One region of the Candidatus Thalassolituus haligoni genome, then DNA from elsewhere that is predicted to be linked to it. Evidence: predicted binding sites of a transcription regulator. Region 1 holds the regulator's gene; each other region holds the start of a gene.
The links. The regulator sigma-54, encoded in region 1, starts transcription at its own class of promoters, with help from an activator protein. The targets are predictions, from matches to a motif close to TGGCACNNNNNTTGCTNT.

Region 1 (4,274 bases):
GCTGCTGGTACTGGCGGTGGTCTTTGGCCTTGCCTTGCTGGCAGTAGAACGCTACACCACTGAACTGGTCACCGCTGAAACCCAGGTGGTCAGTTTTGAACCGGATTATTATGGCAAGCAATTACAGCATCGCCACTACGACGTTAATGGCCAACTGCAGCAAACGCTGCAAGCGGATGGCTCCAGCCATATTCCGGCTTTCTCGGAAACCCGACTGGAGAATCCCGTTATTATCACCCAGACGGCTCCACAACAGGCATGGCGTGTCAGTGCTGAATCCGGCCGCATTCAGGATGCCAACAGTCTGGTTGAATTACGCAATCAGGTCGAAATACGTTCGCTGGCGGAGACCGGCCAGACAAATGACGATCTGAGTATTGAAACCAGCCAACTGCTCTACGAACCGGAATTGGCTACAGCCTCTACGACCAAACAGGTTACCATTCGTAATGGCAACAGTATTACCCACGCAACAGGCATGACTCTGGACATCAAGCGTCAACACCTCGACCTTCAAGAACACGTGAGTACCCGGTATGTACAATAAACTGGCAGCCCTGCTGCTGCTCACCAGCGCCCTGGTTGCCACGGTAGAGGCATTGCCAGAAGACTGGCAGCAAGAAATGATTATCCAGTCCGACCGCGCCGAACTCGATCGCAAAACCGGCATGGTCGTTTATGAAGGGGATGTGGTACTGACGCAAGGTACTCTGAAAATCGAATCTGAACGCCTGGTACTGATCCTGAACGGCAAAATTCTCGAACAAGCCATCGCCGAAGGTCAACCCGCCCGCTACCAGCAACAGGTCAGCAGCAACAAGCCGGTCACTCAGGCAACCGCCAATCGCATCGATTTTTACGCCACCCGCAAGGAAATCGCGTTTAAAGGCAATGCCGAATTACGCCAGGAAAACAACCTCTTCAGTGGCGAACTGATTCGCTACGACATTGAACAGGAAACCGTGACCGCCAGCGGCTCCGACACGCCTGCCGATGGTACGGCTGAGTCGGAAGACAAACAGCGTATCCGGGTGATTATCCAGCCCCAGCCCGACACGGAAGCACAACCATGAAAACGCTCAGGGCGGAACATCTGGCCAAAAGCTACAGCGGCCGAGAGGTCGTCAAAGACGTATCCCTTGCCGTCAGCAGCGGACAAATTGTCGGCCTGCTCGGCCCTAACGGAGCCGGTAAAACCACCTGTTTTTACATGATTGTCAACCTGGTACAGGCCGACAAGGGACGCGTCAAAATTGACGACGACGACATCAGTCACCTGCCCATGCATGGCCGTGCCCAGAAAGGCATTGGCTATCTGCCACAAGAAGCCTCGATCTTCCGCAAGCTCAGCGTCGAAGACAACATCATGGCCATTCTGGAAACCCGCACGGAACTGAAAAAACCCCAACGCCAGCAACAGCTGGAACAACTGCTGGACGAATTTCACATCCAGCACATTCGCAGCAGCCTGGGGATGTCACTCTCCGGCGGTGAACGCCGCCGGGTAGAAATTGCCCGGGCACTGGCCGCCGAACCCTCCTTTATTTTGCTTGATGAACCCTTTGCCGGTGTCGACCCGATTTCCGTATCCGACATTATGGCCATCATTCGCCAGCTCAAGGCGCGCGGCATTGGCGTACTGATTACCGATCACAACGTCCGCGAAACCCTCGCAATTTGTGAAAAAGCCTATATCGTAGGCGGTGGACACATTATTGCCGAAGGCAGCGCCGATGAAGTACTCGCCAACGAACAGGTTCGGGCCATCTACCTTGGTCAGGACTTCCGTCTTTGATTCTTACTGGCTTACAGGGCTATGATGCCCGGCGCTGTTTCATTTCGACACCATGAAAAGCATTCCCAGCCTCACAGGCTGGCGTATAATGCACAGACCATGCCGACAACCGATGAACTATAACGCTGTATGAAAGCATCGCTTCAGTTAAAAATGGGTCAGCAGCTGACCATGACCCCTCAGCTGCAACAGGCAATTCGACTGCTGCAATTGTCTACCCTTGATCTGCAACAGGAAATCCAGGAAGCCCTGGATTCCAATCCCATGCTGGAATTCGAAGAGTCCGAGCACGACGACTATACGGATGCCCAGCAAACCAACGGCGATCAGGAGCGAGAAGCCGCCGTCACGGCGACAGCGACCGACACCGACACCCAGGAACTGGGTGAACAGTGGTCGGACGACAAGATGCCGGATGACCTGCCGGTCGACAGCAATTGGGACGATACCTTCCAGACTACCGCTGGCGTTTCCTCCGGTTCAGGCTCTGTCGGCGACGACGACTTTGACTACGACTCCCGTCATGCCACCTCCGACGACCTGCAAGGGCATCTGGAATGGCAACTGAATCTGACTCCCATGAGTGATGTCGATCGCGAGATTGCCACCATGCTGATTGACGGTGTCGACGACGACGGCTACCTCCACACCACCATAGACGACGTACTGGGTTCCATGGATCCGGAATTTGGGGTTGAGGAAGACGAAGTCCAGGCCGTACTCAAACGCCTGCAACAGTTTGATCCGGCTGGTGTTTTTGCCCGCGACCTGCGCGAATGCCTGATCCTGCAGTTAAACCAGCTGCCAGCCGACACTCCCTGGCTGGCAGAAGCCAAACTGGTGATCGGTGACTACATTGCCCTGCTGGGCAGTAAAGACTACCCCACGCTGATGCGCAAAACCCGGCTGAAAGAAGAAGACCTCAAAGCCGTATTACGCCTGGTCAAGGAGTTGAATCCCAAACCAGGAGCCGGAATCAGCTCCGAACAGTCAGAATACGTTGTGCCCGACGTGATCGTGCGTAACATCCGCGATGAATGGCGCGTTGAACTGAACCCGGATATTGCCCCCAAACTGCGGGTAAACTCCGACTACGCCTCGTTGGTGCGCCGCTCAGACAGCAGTGCCGACAACGCCTTCCTCAAAGATCACCTGCAAGAAGCGCGCTGGTTTATCAAAAGCCTGCAAAGCCGCAACGAAACCCTGCTGAAAGTCGCTACCAAAATTGTCGAATATCAGCTCGACTTTTTTGAGCAGGGCGAAGAAGCTATGAAACCACTGGTACTGCATGATATTGCCGATGCCGTTGGTATGCACGAGTCGACCATTTCACGGGTAACGACGCAAAAATTCATGCACACACCGCGTGGTATTTTTGAACTGAAGTACTTTTTCTCCAGCCATGTCAGTACCGATGCTGGCGGCGAATGTTCATCAACCGCCATTCGCGCCATGATCAAGAAGCTGATTAGCGAAGAAAACCCGCGCAAGCCACTGAGTGACAACAAGATCGCCGTCGTCCTCGGAGACAAGGGAATTCAGGTTGCACGCCGCACGGTGGCCAAATATCGTGAGGCAATGATGATTCCGCCATCGAATGAGCGGAAACAGTTGATTTGATCGACCCCGTCGATCCTTGTTCGGTTTAAAGCGAGCCATAAGGAGCCGTTTATGAGCATCAATATCAGTGGACACCATGTCGAAGTTACCGAAGCCATGGAAGAATACGTCAAGGAAAAACTGGTTCGCCTTGAGCGGCATGCCGAACCCATTACCTCTGGTCAGGTTACCCTGACCCTTGAAAAAGGCCGTCAGCTGGCAGAAGCATCGCTGCACGTCAGTGGTGCCGATTTTCATGCGACGTCATCCCATGACGACATGTACGCTGCCATTGACTTGCTGGCCGACAAACTGGATCGGCAAGTGCTGAAACACAAAGAAAAACTGGTTGCCCGACAGCACGGACAAGGCTGACACATGAGCATAGCGATTGCCGATATTCTTGCGCCTGAACGTACTCGTACCGATGTCGCCATTACCAGCAAAAAAAAACTGCTGGAGTTTCTGGCAGAGCTGATTGCTGAAGAAGTGGATGGCAGCTCATCGGATGAGGTTTTTGAACGTCTGCTTGGGCGTGAGCGCCTTGGCAGTACCGGCATTGGCGAAGGCATCGCTATCCCTCACTGTCGATTACGGCAATGTGAACGGGCCGTTGGGGTATTACTCCACCTGCGCGAGGCCATCGACTTTGATGCCATAGACCATCAGCCAGTCGATCTTGTATTTGCCTTGCTGGTGCCTGAAGAAGCAACAGACGACCACCTGAAAATACTGGCAACCCTGGCAGAAAATTTCAGCCAGAGCCAATATCGCCACCTATTACGCAGTGCGAGCAGCGACCAGGAACTGTATCAACGGGCGCTGGCCGACAACTGACCTTGCCCAAAACACGGAGACAGTACATGCGTCTGGTTGTGAT
Region 2 (4,274 bases), 1.1 Mb from region 1:
TTTTGTCCAGAGTCAGGATAGCGACAACAACAATCAAGCCACCCACAAAGCCAATCAAGGTCGCGACAAAAGGAGTCGGCGTTGAAGGCTCAGCAGTAATCGCCACCAGACCAGCCAGTGCACCATTCAGACACATGGTCAGATCCGCCTTGCGGAACAGTACGAAGGCCAGCAACAGAGCACCGATCAAACCACCAGCAGCCGCTGCGTTAGTGTTAGTGAACACAACTGCAACTGCGTTGGCATTGGCAATATCGCCCAGTTTCAGTACAGAACCACCGTTGAAACCGAACCAGCCCATCCACAGGATGAAACAGCCCAGCGTTGCCAGCGGCAGGTTGGCACCAGGGATTGCACGGATTTCACCATTTGGACCGTACTTGCCTTTACGTGCACCCAGCAGAATAACACCCGCCAGAGCAGCAGCAGCACCCGCCATGTGAACAATACCGGAACCAGCAAAGTCAGAGAAACCGAAGTCATCACCCAGGCTGAACATTCCGAACACGGAGTTGCCACCCCAAGTCCAGCTGCCTTCCATTGGATAGATAAAACCAGTCATAACAACGGCAAAGACCATGAAAGCACCCAGCTTCATACGCTCAGCAACCGCACCAGACACAATAGACATGGCAGTTGCTACGAAGACAACCTGGAAGAAGAAGTCAGACGCACCGGCGTAGATTGAACCACCCTGGAAACCGTCTTCACGTGCCGCAAAGTCACCCAACACAGCAGCAGGATCCACATCTGCAATACCGTCCAGAAAGAAACCACCGCCGTACATCAACTCGTAGCCACACACCAAGTACATGGTGCAAGCGATCGCATACAGCGCGATGTTTTTAGTCAGAATTTCGGTCGTGTTTTTGGCGCGAACCAGGCCCGCTTCCAGCATGGCAAAACCAGCAGCCATCCACATAACCAACGCGCCACATACCAGGAAATAAAAGGTGTCCATGGCGTATTGCAATTCGTAAATATTGTTTTCCATTCTAAGCCCCCCGCATCAGGCTAGATTTTATCTGTTAGTTAGAACTGAAAAGGATCAGAGCGCGTCAGCGCCGGTTTCACCGGTACGGATACGTACAACCTGCTCCAGAGTTGTAACAAAAATCTTGCCGTCGCCAATTTTGCCGGTATTGGCAGCTTTGGTGATAGCTTCAATAACCTTGTCTGTCAGATCTTCGGCAACAGCCACTTCGATTTTGACTTTAGGCAAGAAATCGACCACGTACTCGGCACCACGGTACAACTCGGTATGACCTTTCTGACGACCAAAGCCTTTGACCTCAGTCACAGTGATACCCTGAACACCGATTTCAGACAGTGCTTCACGCACGTCGTCCAGCTTGAACGGCTTCACAACAGCAGTAATGAGTTTCATAGAAAACTCCTATTTTAAGCTAAAGGATGGGAATGGCCTGTGCGAGGGCACAGGCCATTGTATGCTTTTTACATCTCGATAGGCAGGCTGTAAGACACAACGTAACGCATGGACTTGTCGTAGCTGTCTTCGTTGGCTTCATCAACAATCTTGGATACAGTGAATCCAACACTGTCGTTGTAAGCGTAAGACACGTCAAGGTGAGTGTACTCATCATCGATATCGCTGTAGTTACCCAGAGCAACAGAGAAGCTGGTATCAGGAATATCAACACCCAGTACGGTGTACAGGCCATCTGCATCAGAATCGCTTGGTACGTAGAAAGTAATACCAACCATGCTGTAAGACAGACCCAGGTAAAATTCTGCAGCGTCGTCGAATTCGTCAGCAGCAGTTTCTGAATAAATGTATGTGACATAACCCAGGTCATAGCCAAAGTCACCGACTGCGCCAGCAAAACCGGCATAGAAGTCAGTTTCATTACCCAGAGAGGAATCACCGGAAGAGGTCCATACGCCAGCGTACAGGCCAGATTCATGGCTGTAGTCCAAAGCGCCGGATACAACTGCCGTGCCCTTATCCAGACCCAGATCCTGACCACGCCACAGGTACATACTGGCAATGTCGACAGAAGCAGAAATTTCTGCCTGGGCAGTTTGAACAGCGGTCAGACCTGCAGTCATGGCACCAGCAAGAACGATAGCTTGAGACAATTTTTTCATCGTTTTTTCCTTCATCGGTTAGCGAAGCTAGTCATTGATCAGACTCGATGCTTTGGGATCCGGAATTGCGACCTTGAGCACCGTTTTAATTCTGTGAGTGAGAGTTAGCAGTGACCGTGCCAACTTTGAAAACCCCGTTATTAGTGGGTTTCCTGATATAATTTTCTGGGTTCTGAGAATCCATTTGCTCATTTATCGAGCACTGTATTTCTTTTAGCACCATACTGGTGCGCATATTCGTAACCATTGGCGCCACAACAGTGCCATGCTAGCCAAGCAGCTCTCTGAGCGTGCAACAGCCGTCAAAACAGCGGGAGATAAAAAATGAACGCCAACGAAATACGCTTTAAAATCGAGCAGTTACTGGCACAGTCACCCTTTGCATCCTTGTCAGAAGAAATGCACAAGAATATGGCATCCCGACTGCAGTTGCTGTTCAGTAGTGCCAATCTGGTGACACGGGAAGAATTCGAGTCACAGCAGCGCGTATTGGAAAAAACCCACACACTGCTGCTCGAGCTGGAAAGCCGACTGGCTCAGCTGGAAAATCAGCCGTCTACCGACGACACCCCCACCTGACGCGCTTTCCAGACATCGTAGCCATTCACGGCCAGATGCAGCGCCAATGCCAACCCTGCTGCGGTAGCAATAGCGCTCAAACCGCGGAATTCGAGCAAAAAGAAGCCGCTCGAGAGCATCAGAAAACTGGGATAAAAAAGCGTGCGTTTAAGGACGAGTTGCAATTTGTTCATGGCGGTTCTCCGGCTGGTATCAGTAAATGTAGTGATTATTAATAGTTAGAGTGTATTCAGCAGCAAGTTTCCGGGCTTGTTCTTCAGCTGCTGCTGACCGTTATCGGATTCATCTTTTAATGCCACCCCGGACAGCTGACGGCGACCGGCTTCCAGCAGCAGGTACATCAGTTTATGAGTTGCTTCTTCATAACGCAGACCTTCGTGACGCACATTGGAGATGCAATTACGGTTGGCGTCGTGCTTGCCACTGGCAGGCTGCCAGGTGAAGTAGATGCCCAGCGAGTCCGGCGAACTTAATCCAGGGCGCTCACCAATCAGCATCACCAGCATACGAGCCTTGAGGATCTCGCCGATAGGATCGCCAATTGCCACCCGCCCCTGCTCAACCATCACCACAGGCCCCACCCGCAGCGGCGTATCGGCCAGCGAAGCCAGCAAACTGCCCAGCAGCGGTGCGGCATGTCGTTGTACCGCCAGCGAAGACAATCCATCTGCAACAACAATCGCAATATCAAACGCCGCCGGTTGGCTGTCAGTCAGCCATTGCGCCAGCCACTCCCGACTAGCAACAGACAGTTGGCGACCATAGTCCGGTCGTTGCAAATACTGAGGTCGATCATTGGCCTGACTGGCCAGTTTCAGCACAGGCCCCTTGAGTCCGGCTTGTAATAGCGTCTGTTCGAGATCCTGCTGCAGCTGCACAAAATCCAGCGGCAAATGCACGGCATCCCTGGCTCGGGCATGAGCCAGCTGGAATTCCAGATGCGCCCGCGTCGGCAGGCTGACACCGGCACGGCCAAGACCAATACGGGCATCGGTATATTCGCGCAGGACTTGCCAGGGGTTTTCCACCAGGAGGGTGTCGGTCATATCATCGGCCTCCCCGCATCACATGCTCAAAGGGAGCGGGTAAACTCTGATTGCCATAAGCCAGATGATTCTGTTGATCAAAAATGCCAATGCGCTGTAACCAGGCTTCAAATTCCGGGGCTGGTTTGAGACCCAGTAATTCACGTGCGTACAAGGCATCGTGGAATGACGTCGTCTGATAGTTAAGCATGATGTCGTCAGAGCCTGGAATTCCCATAATAAAACTCCCCCCCGCCGCCGCGAACAGAGTTAATAGTACATCCATATCATCCTGATCAGCCTCGGCATGATTGGTGTAACAAATATCACAGCCCATAGGCACACCCATCAATTTGCCGCAAAAATGGTCTTCCAGACCGGCGCGGATGATTTGCTTGCCGTTGTACAAATATTCAGGACCAATAAAGCCCACCACGGTGTTCACCAGCAACGGTTTAAACTCCCGTGCAACGGCATAGGCGCGGGTTTCGCAGGTTTGCTGATCCATCCCGAAATTCGCATTGGCCGACAAGGCACTGCCCTGCCCGGTTTCAAAATACA
Region 3 (4,274 bases), 2.0 Mb from region 1:
TGAATATCTGGATGATCGGGTTGAACGCGGCATTCAGCGTTGAGCTAAGACCGGTCAGAATGCCCAGTGGAATGGCGATAATCGATGCCAGAATAAAACCGGTCAGGACGGTGATCAGGCTGGTTAGAATCTGATCGAAATAGGTGGCTTTACCTGTGTAATCACGAATTTTGGGTACGTAATCCGGGTCGTTCGCCATACGGGCTGCATTGCGCTCATCCTGGCGCTCATAAAAGGCCTCGGCTTTTTCGCGCTCTGCAAAATGTTCCGCAATCAGACCTTTGCTTTGTTCGTAAACATCGGCCGGGCCGGGGAAATTACCCAGCGAGGTTTCGATATTGCTGGCCGCTCCGTGCCAGATCATCAAAAATACCAGGATACCTGCCAGCGGTACGCCAATGGCTTTGGCTATGATCTGGACATTCTGGCTTATGTTGTCGCCCTGTATGATTTTCACGATGGGCTCAAGCCACGGCAGGTTCGACAGTGCAATATTCATTTTTTATATCTCCGGGGTAGCGGGGTAGTTGCTGACTTTCGGGGAAACTTCCCCGCTATGTGTCGTGTGCCTGCCATCACTTGTGGCGTTGGCAGGCACACTGATCAGACCTATCTATGGATAGTTAGATAGTGTCGTCACCTTTCAGACCAATCTTGAATTTCTTCAAGTAGGCATTAGGTTCTTTGCCATCGTAGGTAATACCATCGATGAACTGGGTTTGTGGTGCCTTGAAGCCGTCTTCCTTGCCGAAGTCAGGGAAGTCAGCCGCTTTCAGTTTGCCTTCCTTGATCAGCTCTTTGGCAGCTGTGGCATAGATGTCAGGACGGTAGACTTTTTTGGCCACGTCCATATACCAGCTGTCTGGCTTCTCGTCGGCAATCTGACCCCAACGACGCATTTGGGTCAGGTACCAGATAGCATCGGAGTAGTACGGGTAGGTGGCGTTGTAACGGAAGAACACGTTGAAATCAGGCACGTCACGCTTGTCGCCTTTCTCGTATTCAAAGGTACCGGTCATGGAATTGGCGATAACGTCGTAATCGGCGCCGACATAGTCAGATTTGGAGAGAATTTTTACAGCTTCAGGACGGTTGGCGTTGTTGTCCGCATCCAGCCAGGCTGCTGCACGGATCAGTGCCTTGACCACGGCTTTATGGGTAATCGGGTATTTTTCAGCCCATTGCTGGCTTACACCAAAGACTTTTTCAGGGTTGTTTTTCCAGATTTCATAGTCAGTAACCACCGGTACGCCGATACCTTTAAATACGGCTTGCTGGTTCCAGGGTTCGCCCACGCAGTAACCATAGATGGTGCCAGCTTCCATGGTGGATGGCATTTGTGGTGGCGGGGTGACAGACAGCAGCGCATCGGCGTTGATCTTACCGGAGGTATCGCCCTTGGCTGGTGCATAGTAGCCAGGGTGAATGCCGCCAGCCGCCAGCCAGTAACGCAGCTCATAGTTGTGCGTGGATACCGGGAATACCATACCCATGTTGAACGGCTTGCCTTCCGCCTTGTACTTGTCAACGACCGGCTTCAGTGCATCTGCCTTGATCGGGTGCACTGGCTTGCCATCGGCACCCATAGGCACGTAAGGCTTCATTTGCTTCCAGATGTCGTTGGAAACGGTAATGGCATTACCATTCAGATCCATGCTGAAAGCGGTGATGATGTCGGCCTTGGTACCAAAACCAATGGTGGCACCGAGAGGCTGGCCTGCCAACATGTGTGCACCGTCGAGCTGGCCATCAATAACGCGATCCAACAGTACTTTCCAGTTTGCTTGCGCTTCCAGAGTGACGTACAGGCCTTCGTCTTCGAAATAGCCTTTTTCATACGCAATGGCCAGAGGAGCCATGTCAGTCAGCTTGATAAAGCCAAACTTGAGTTCTTCTTTTTCAGGATACTCTTTCGCCAGCGCTGCAGGTGCACCAATTGTTACCAGACCAGTTGCCAGAATGGCGGCGCTGGTCAGTAATTTCCGGCGCAGTTGGTTAATTCCTTGCATTATGCTTCCTCTCTCTGGAGCGGGTTTTTAAACAAAAAAAAGGCGCGACAACGATTAACGTTGTAGCGCCTTTGCTTGGATTCTGTGTTTTCAAATGAAGCCCGCCGTTGGGCTTATGTATGGACTGTTATTCAAACGCTGTGCCAAAAGCGTTTAATAAACCAGAAAAATGAACGAAACGGGCCAGAAAGCCCGAATAGCGGGCATTCTGTTGGCCTTGAATCGATATCTTTTCCCTGGGTCGTGAACGGTATGGCATCGTGATCGCACGATATGACAGCACAAATCTGGTGCAGCATGTTGCTAGCCCACCCCGGTTTGGGGCGTTTATTGACCGATGGCTCCAGGGTAGGTTGTGGCTTTACGGAGGGGCGACAGTGGGCAGACTACGAGGTTTCAGGGAAGGAAGGGTACTGGTGGGGTGTCACTGATGGGGTGTCATATGGCCCAGGCAGTGCCCGCATGCCAAACCAGTGGCATGCGGTTTGGCTTGGTCAACGACGATAGGTAAACGCAGTGGGTGACATGACAATGCCTTCGAGTTGCCATTCTTCGCTGTGATCCAACGACAGTTGGGTGCCTTCCAGCAAGGTGGGTAGCTGCAGCGCCTGGTGGTACAGATCGGTGCGGTAGCAGTGGCTCACCACTTCTTCGCAGTCCAGTGCGGAACTGACCCAGCCCCAGCGTTGCATCTGTTTCAGGAACCAGCAGCCATGTTCCTGCCATGGATAATTGGCGAGAGAGCGATGGAATATCAACATATCCGGCTGTTGTTGTTTGGTTTCACCAGTGCGGTAGATAAATTCGCCGACCAGCGCAGGCAGGGCTGCGGCAATGGGTACATGAATGGCTTCAGCCAGTAATGTGCCTGCGGCGTTGCGATTCTCATCCAGCCAGACCGTCGCCTTGTCCAGCGCACGTACCAGCGCCAGAGTGGTATTGGGATGGGCGTTGGCCCACTCCTGAGTCAAGCCGAGTACCTTGTCTGGGGCACTGCGCCATAAGTCGGGGCCAGTCAGCAGGCATTCACCGACATTTTTCTGGATAGCCACTGAGTTCCAGGGTGCACCAGCACAAAATCCGTCGATGTGGGACAGCGACAGGTGATCTACCATCTGTGACGGTGGCAGAACGACCAGCGTGACGTCCTGATCCGGGTCAACACCTGAGGCTGCCAGCCAGTCACGCAGTAACAGATTATGAATGGAGTAAGGGTAAACGGTGGCAAACACCAGCGGTTGGTCGCCGCAAGAACGCCGTGCCTTGATAACCTGTTTTAATGCCTTGCCAGCAGCGACGGCGTCACCGGCTAGAACATGCTCAGGAGAATTGGCGTCCAGTTGTTTACCTAACGATCGTGAGATGGTAAAGGCGTTGCCATTCAGGCCGAAGGCAAAGGGGGTCATCATGGCTTTTTTCAGGCCGCCAAGACCGAGATGGGTTGCCAATAGCATGGGGGCCAGCATCTGGGCACCATCGAGGTGACCGACCAGTACCTTGTCGCGAATATTGGCCCAGGATACTTCTTGTTGCAGTTCGACGTGAAGGCCCTCGGCCTCAAAATAGCCCTGGGTATCGGCAACCAGTAATGGAAGGCTGTCACTCAGTGGCATGTAGCCCAGTATCAGGTCGGATTTTTCCAGTTGGGTATCAGTATCTGTCATAGTCAGGTTAACCGTTCAGCAGGTTCATCACCGAAATGATGTTTTTAGCGACATCGACCATACGTTGGCCACGATCCATAGCCATCTTGCGCATGGCGTGATACGCCTCTTCTTCCGACATGTTCTTTTGCTTCATCAACAAAGATTTGGCTTCGTCCAGCAAGCGTCGGTCAGCCAGCTGGTTTTTGGTTTTTTCCAGTTCACCACGTAATGCCTGAAACTCCCGGAAACGGGCGACGGCGACATCCATGATCGACTTGACGCGGGCAGGATTGAGCCCGTCGACGACGTAGGCGCTGACACCCGCACGCACTGCTTTTTCAATGGTGGCGGGGTCGTCTTCATCGGAGAACATAATCACCGGTTTAGGGTTATGTTGGTTAAGCACGGTCATGTGCTCCAGCATGTCTCGGTCGGGACTTTCGATGTCGATAATGATGACGTCTGGCTGGTGTTCCATCACCTTTTTCATCAGGCCCTGAGCACTGGCCAGACAGGCAACGACTTCGCAGCCGGCATCCGACAAGGCCTGCTGCAGGATCGCGGCACGAGGCGCCTGATCGTCGACAACCATGATTCGGGGTGTTGCGTTTTTCCCCGG
Region 4 (4,274 bases), 1.4 Mb from region 1:
CGGCCGCAGGCACCAGGGTTTGCAGCAAGCCTTTTACCGCGATAGCAAAACCGCTTTCAAAAGAACCACTGAAATCTGGCGTATTCACTGCCATCACCGCAGTGCTGACAAACTGCGGATACTGACGTCGAAACTCGCCCACCGCACGTTTGATATCGGCTCCCTGGGTTTCTGCCAGACCGGTGGTCACCAGACCAATTAACGCCGGTGCACTTTTTTCACAGATCACTTTCAGCGCTTCAACAATATTGCCATCCGCCCCCATCACCGAGCTGACTTGATCCATCGCGGTGGTTTGCAACGGCACCGGCTCGCGAAAATGACGCACAAAAAATACTTTGGCGAAGGCGGTGCAGCCTTGCGAGCCATGCATCAAAGGCACTGCTCGGGCGACCCCCAATACGGCCAGCGCTCCGCCTATGGTCTGACTGGTTTTTAACGGGCTGACCGACAACGCTTTTTTGCGCTTCTTGATCACTTCGGTCTTGCCCGGTTCCATATTGACAACGTTATTCATATTCTGCCCCTTATCCCTGTGCTGACAACAGATCGCCCTGGCGGGCGGGGGTTTCCCAAGGTGCCGAGCGACGTACGGCTTCCCATACCGGGCTTTCAATGGTCAGTGACAACTGCCGTACCAGCTCCAGCATGCCGTCGTAACCGGCATAACCAAATTCACGCTCCTGGTTAATATCCAGAAATGGAATACGGGCTTTCAGGGCGGTATACATATTGCGACCACCGGCAATGAGGATATCGGCTTGATAATCCTTGACGGTTTGCAGCAGGGCTTTGGGGCTGCCTTCATCCAGCATCTTGACGTCATCACCCATCAGTTCACGAATACGGGCCTTGTCTTCTTCAGTCGACTTTTTGGTGCCGGTGGCAACCACTTTCATACCAAGATCCTGCAGCGCAGAAATCACCGACCAGGACTTTACTCCGCCGGTATAAAGAAGTACTCGCTTACCGGCCAACCGCTTACGCCATGGTTCCAGCTCTTCACGAATACGTTTCTCTTCCCGTTCGATCAGGGCTTCGGTGCGCTGGGTCAGGTCGTCATCACCAATAAAACGGGCAAAATCCCGCAACGCTTGCGAGGTATCGGTAATGCCGTAAAAGCTGCCTTCAAACCAGGGCGTGCCAAAACGATCCTGCAGCTTGCGCGCGACGTTCAGCATCGCCTTGGAACACACCATCATGTTCACTTCAGCATGATGCATGGTTTGCACTTCGTGGAACCGGGCATCACCTGACAGTGTGCAAAGCACCCGGATACCCAGTTCATCCAGCAGAGGTAATACGTACCAGAATTCGCCAGCAATGTTGTATTCGCCAACCAGGTTCACGTCATGCACCTTGATGCCAGGGCGTTGTACCGACTCAGGTAACGGCTCGGGGTCACGATGCCCGACCACGTACTTGACCATGGCTTCACCCGCGATGCGGTTGCCAAGATTTTTGGTGCCGTAAAAACCAGCGGCATCGACCGGCACGACCGGCACTCCCCAGCGCGCTTCAGCGGCTTTGCAAATAGCATCAACATCATCACCCACCAGTGCCGGAACACAGGTGTTGTAAACAAAGACCGCTGGCGGGTTGTAGTCTTCTACCGCTTGTTTGATGGAATGAAACAGGCGCTTCTCGCCACGTCCCATCACCACATCCTGTTCTGTCAGGTCAGTGGTCATGCCAATGCGATACAAGGTCGGGCCACTGGAACGGGTACCCCGGTTATCCCAGGAGCTGCCCGCACACGCGATCGGGCCATGCACGATATGGGCAACATCAGCGATAGGCAGCAAGGCAATCTGGGCACCATCAAACGCACAGCCGCCGTCGGTGGCACCAGGCGTCGGCTTGGCACAACCGGACTTTTCCTTTTTGTTGTGCTCACAGGCTGGCTCGTCCATCAACTCGGCGATGTCTTTGGCTTTCATGCTCTGCCCTCTCTGCGAAATTCGGTGTCTGAAAAACTCTGAAAGACAAGGTGCAAACCAGGGGCCAGCATGTAACCAATTGATTTAATTAAATTTTCAACCAAAAAACCGTGTAGTAAACACGACAAGACAAAACGATTGGAGGGGATATGACAATGGCGGGATTGTGACCAGAGACGCTGCCGGGAGCAGGAGCACGCACGTTGTGAGCATACTCCGGCAACAATCGACACAAGCAGGAAACGCTGGAGAAAAAGAGAGTTATAGCGATGATTGACTGGCTTCAACCGCCCGAGCCGGGCAGATTACGATCCGTAGTTGAAGTGCCATTGGGATATTACGCAGTGCAATAAAAAAAGCGGTAGCGAATATGTTCGCTACCGCCTTATATCAGGATTCTTTCCAGGTTTTTACGGTATCCATACCGAATTCGGCAATCCACTGATCCAGCTGACGAGGATTACGTTTGATTTTGTCAACGCTCTCGTTCGTGTTCGGATTACGATAAGTACCGACTTCCAGCTTGGGTTTTGGCTGCACGATTTTCTTTTCACGCTTGCCACTACGCACTCCTGCCCGCTCAAAATGCTTGCGCAAGCTATTGTAGATAGGTAATGGCGATTCTTGCCGGGACATTTCCAGAACCCAATTCTCGATTTGCTCGGAACGGGATACATATAGTTCAGACTCAGACAAATTATTCTGTTCGCACAGGCGTTTGATCTCTACGTCAAACTCTTCCAGTCCCTTGAGCTTTTTCTCATGTTCCTTTTTCATCTGTTCGAGCTCAACAATTTTTTGTTGATGCTGCTGAATCCGCTTATCGATATCGTTATCCAGAATGCTCACTTTCACCTCTGCGACAGTATGTAAACACATAGAAACCTCGACCAGCATGATCCGGAAACTAAAAATCCGGTGCAACACACGGTACATTCTATGTATTCGGGTTAATGTTAACGCAAGTATAGACCTGCTTTTAGAAGAACACTACACAGAATACCCGGCAAGAGATTCTATTTAATCCGAATAAGTACAATATTTATTTATTAGCGGATCCCGAGAAAAATACCAAATGATTTTATCGACAGTCAGAAAGTTCCGCTAAAACTCCCTCACAATTCAGTAGATGTGATCTGCGGCACATCCGCAAACAAGGCAAACAAGGCAAACAGCACTTGCCCATCCAAATGATAAACATTATCATTTTTTCCCTTGAGCTTCGTTCGGACTGAAAATTCTATGACCATGACACTGGATCAGGCACGTATTGGTGAGCATGTACGGGTAACCGGATTTGCCGCTACGGAAGCCCAGTTCCGCCGCAAGCTCCTGGCACTGGGCGTTGTACCGGGTGCAGAAATTGAAATCCGTCGCGTCGCCCCCCTTGGCGATCCTATTCAGATCCAGCTACGTGGAACCTCGGTGAGCCTGCGCAAACAGGAAGCCACCATCCTGCTGGTGGAGAGTATTACGTGAAACCTGCTGTAATCGGCCTGATCGGCAATCCTAACTGTGGCAAGACCACTCTGTTCAACCAACTGACCGGTGCCCGCCAGAAAGTTGGCAATTGGCCTGGGGTAACCGTCGAGCGTAAAGAAGGTGTCGTGGTTATTCGCGACCAGAATCTGACTCTGGTCGATTTGCCAGGCACTTACGCACTCGACAGCCAGGATGACGACGTGTCTCTGGATGAGCGTATCGCCCGAGACTTTGTTATCGGCGGCGAGTCCGATCTGGTCATTAATATTCTTGATGGCTCGAACCTGGAGCGCAATCTTTATCTCACTTCCCAGCTGCTGGATATGGGCGTGCCCATGGTATGCGCAGTCAATATGCTTGACGTTGCCGAGCGGGAAGGAATACATATTGATACTCAGCAGCTGTCTACCCTGCTGGGTGTAGCGGTTGTACCAATTGTTGCGTCGACCGGCGATGGTATTGAAGAATTACGCCGCGTCGTTGGCCATGCCCTGCAGCATTCTGCCGTCCCGACCCCCATGTGGCGCGCATCCGGCAACATTCATACGGCACTCGAAGAATTGATTGCTGCCTCCGGGCAAACCCTGTCCAATCCGCGCTGGATGGCTTCTCGGGCACTGGAGAGTGATCGCCAGGCCGCCGCCGATGTTGGGCCAGCCTATCGCAGCGCCTATGTAAAACTTGCCGCCGACTGGCGTCAACGTATAGAAAGCCAGGAACATCAGCCAATCGATGTGCTGATTGCCAACTCCCGCTTTACATCAATAAGACGTCTGACCCATCAGGTCGTCAGCCTGCACCATACCGGGCGCTCACTCACCGAGCGTATCGACAGTTGGGTACTGAACCGCT

Region 2: the regulator sigma-54 is predicted to act here: its motif matches at 2,214-2,231, upstream of SOJ49_RS18520 (TorF family putative porin).
Region 3: the regulator sigma-54 is predicted to act here: its motif matches at 2,138-2,155, upstream of SOJ49_RS12610 (CmpA/NrtA family ABC transporter substrate-binding protein).
Region 4: the regulator sigma-54 is predicted to act here: its motif matches at 1,990-2,007, upstream of nifE (nitrogenase iron-molybdenum cofactor biosynthesis protein NifE).

What each region holds. Positions count from the first base shown of each region.
Region 1 is NZ_CP139482.1:810,397-814,670, reverse strand. It holds gene lptC (LPS export ABC transporter periplasmic protein LptC) at 1-547, shown strand, start outside; gene lptA (lipopolysaccharide transport periplasmic protein LptA) at 537-1,073, shown strand; gene lptB (LPS export ABC transporter ATP-binding protein) at 1,070-1,795, shown strand; gene SOJ49_RS03645 (RNA polymerase factor sigma-54) at 1,925-3,415, shown strand; gene hpf (ribosome hibernation-promoting factor, HPF/YfiA family) at 3,467-3,769, shown strand; gene ptsN (PTS IIA-like nitrogen regulatory protein PtsN) at 3,773-4,231, shown strand; gene rapZ (RNase adapter RapZ) at 4,258-4,274, shown strand, end outside.
Region 2 is NZ_CP139482.1:4,095,911-4,100,184, forward strand. It holds gene SOJ49_RS18510 (ammonium transporter) at 1-994, opposite strand, end outside; gene glnK (P-II family nitrogen regulator) at 1,049-1,387, opposite strand; gene SOJ49_RS18520 (TorF family putative porin) at 1,456-2,109, opposite strand; gene SOJ49_RS18525 (accessory factor UbiK family protein) at 2,434-2,688, shown strand; gene SOJ49_RS18530 (hypothetical protein) at 2,658-2,861, opposite strand; gene eutC (ethanolamine ammonia-lyase subunit EutC) at 2,907-3,734, opposite strand; gene SOJ49_RS18540 (ethanolamine ammonia-lyase subunit EutB) at 3,736-4,274, opposite strand, start outside.
Region 3 is NZ_CP139482.1:2,836,171-2,840,444, reverse strand. It holds gene SOJ49_RS12615 (ABC transporter permease) at 1-499, opposite strand, end outside; gene SOJ49_RS12610 (CmpA/NrtA family ABC transporter substrate-binding protein) at 624-2,009, opposite strand; gene SOJ49_RS12605 (CmpA/NrtA family ABC transporter substrate-binding protein) at 2,504-3,673, opposite strand; gene SOJ49_RS12600 (ANTAR domain-containing response regulator) at 3,681-4,247, opposite strand.
Region 4 is NZ_CP139482.1:3,748,616-3,752,889, forward strand. It holds gene nifN (nitrogenase iron-molybdenum cofactor biosynthesis protein NifN) at 1-517, opposite strand, end outside; gene nifE (nitrogenase iron-molybdenum cofactor biosynthesis protein NifE) at 528-1,940, opposite strand; gene SOJ49_RS16875 (hypothetical protein) at 2,331-2,819, opposite strand; gene SOJ49_RS16880 (ferrous iron transport protein A) at 3,183-3,419, shown strand; gene feoB (Fe(2+) transporter permease subunit FeoB) at 3,416-4,274, shown strand, end outside.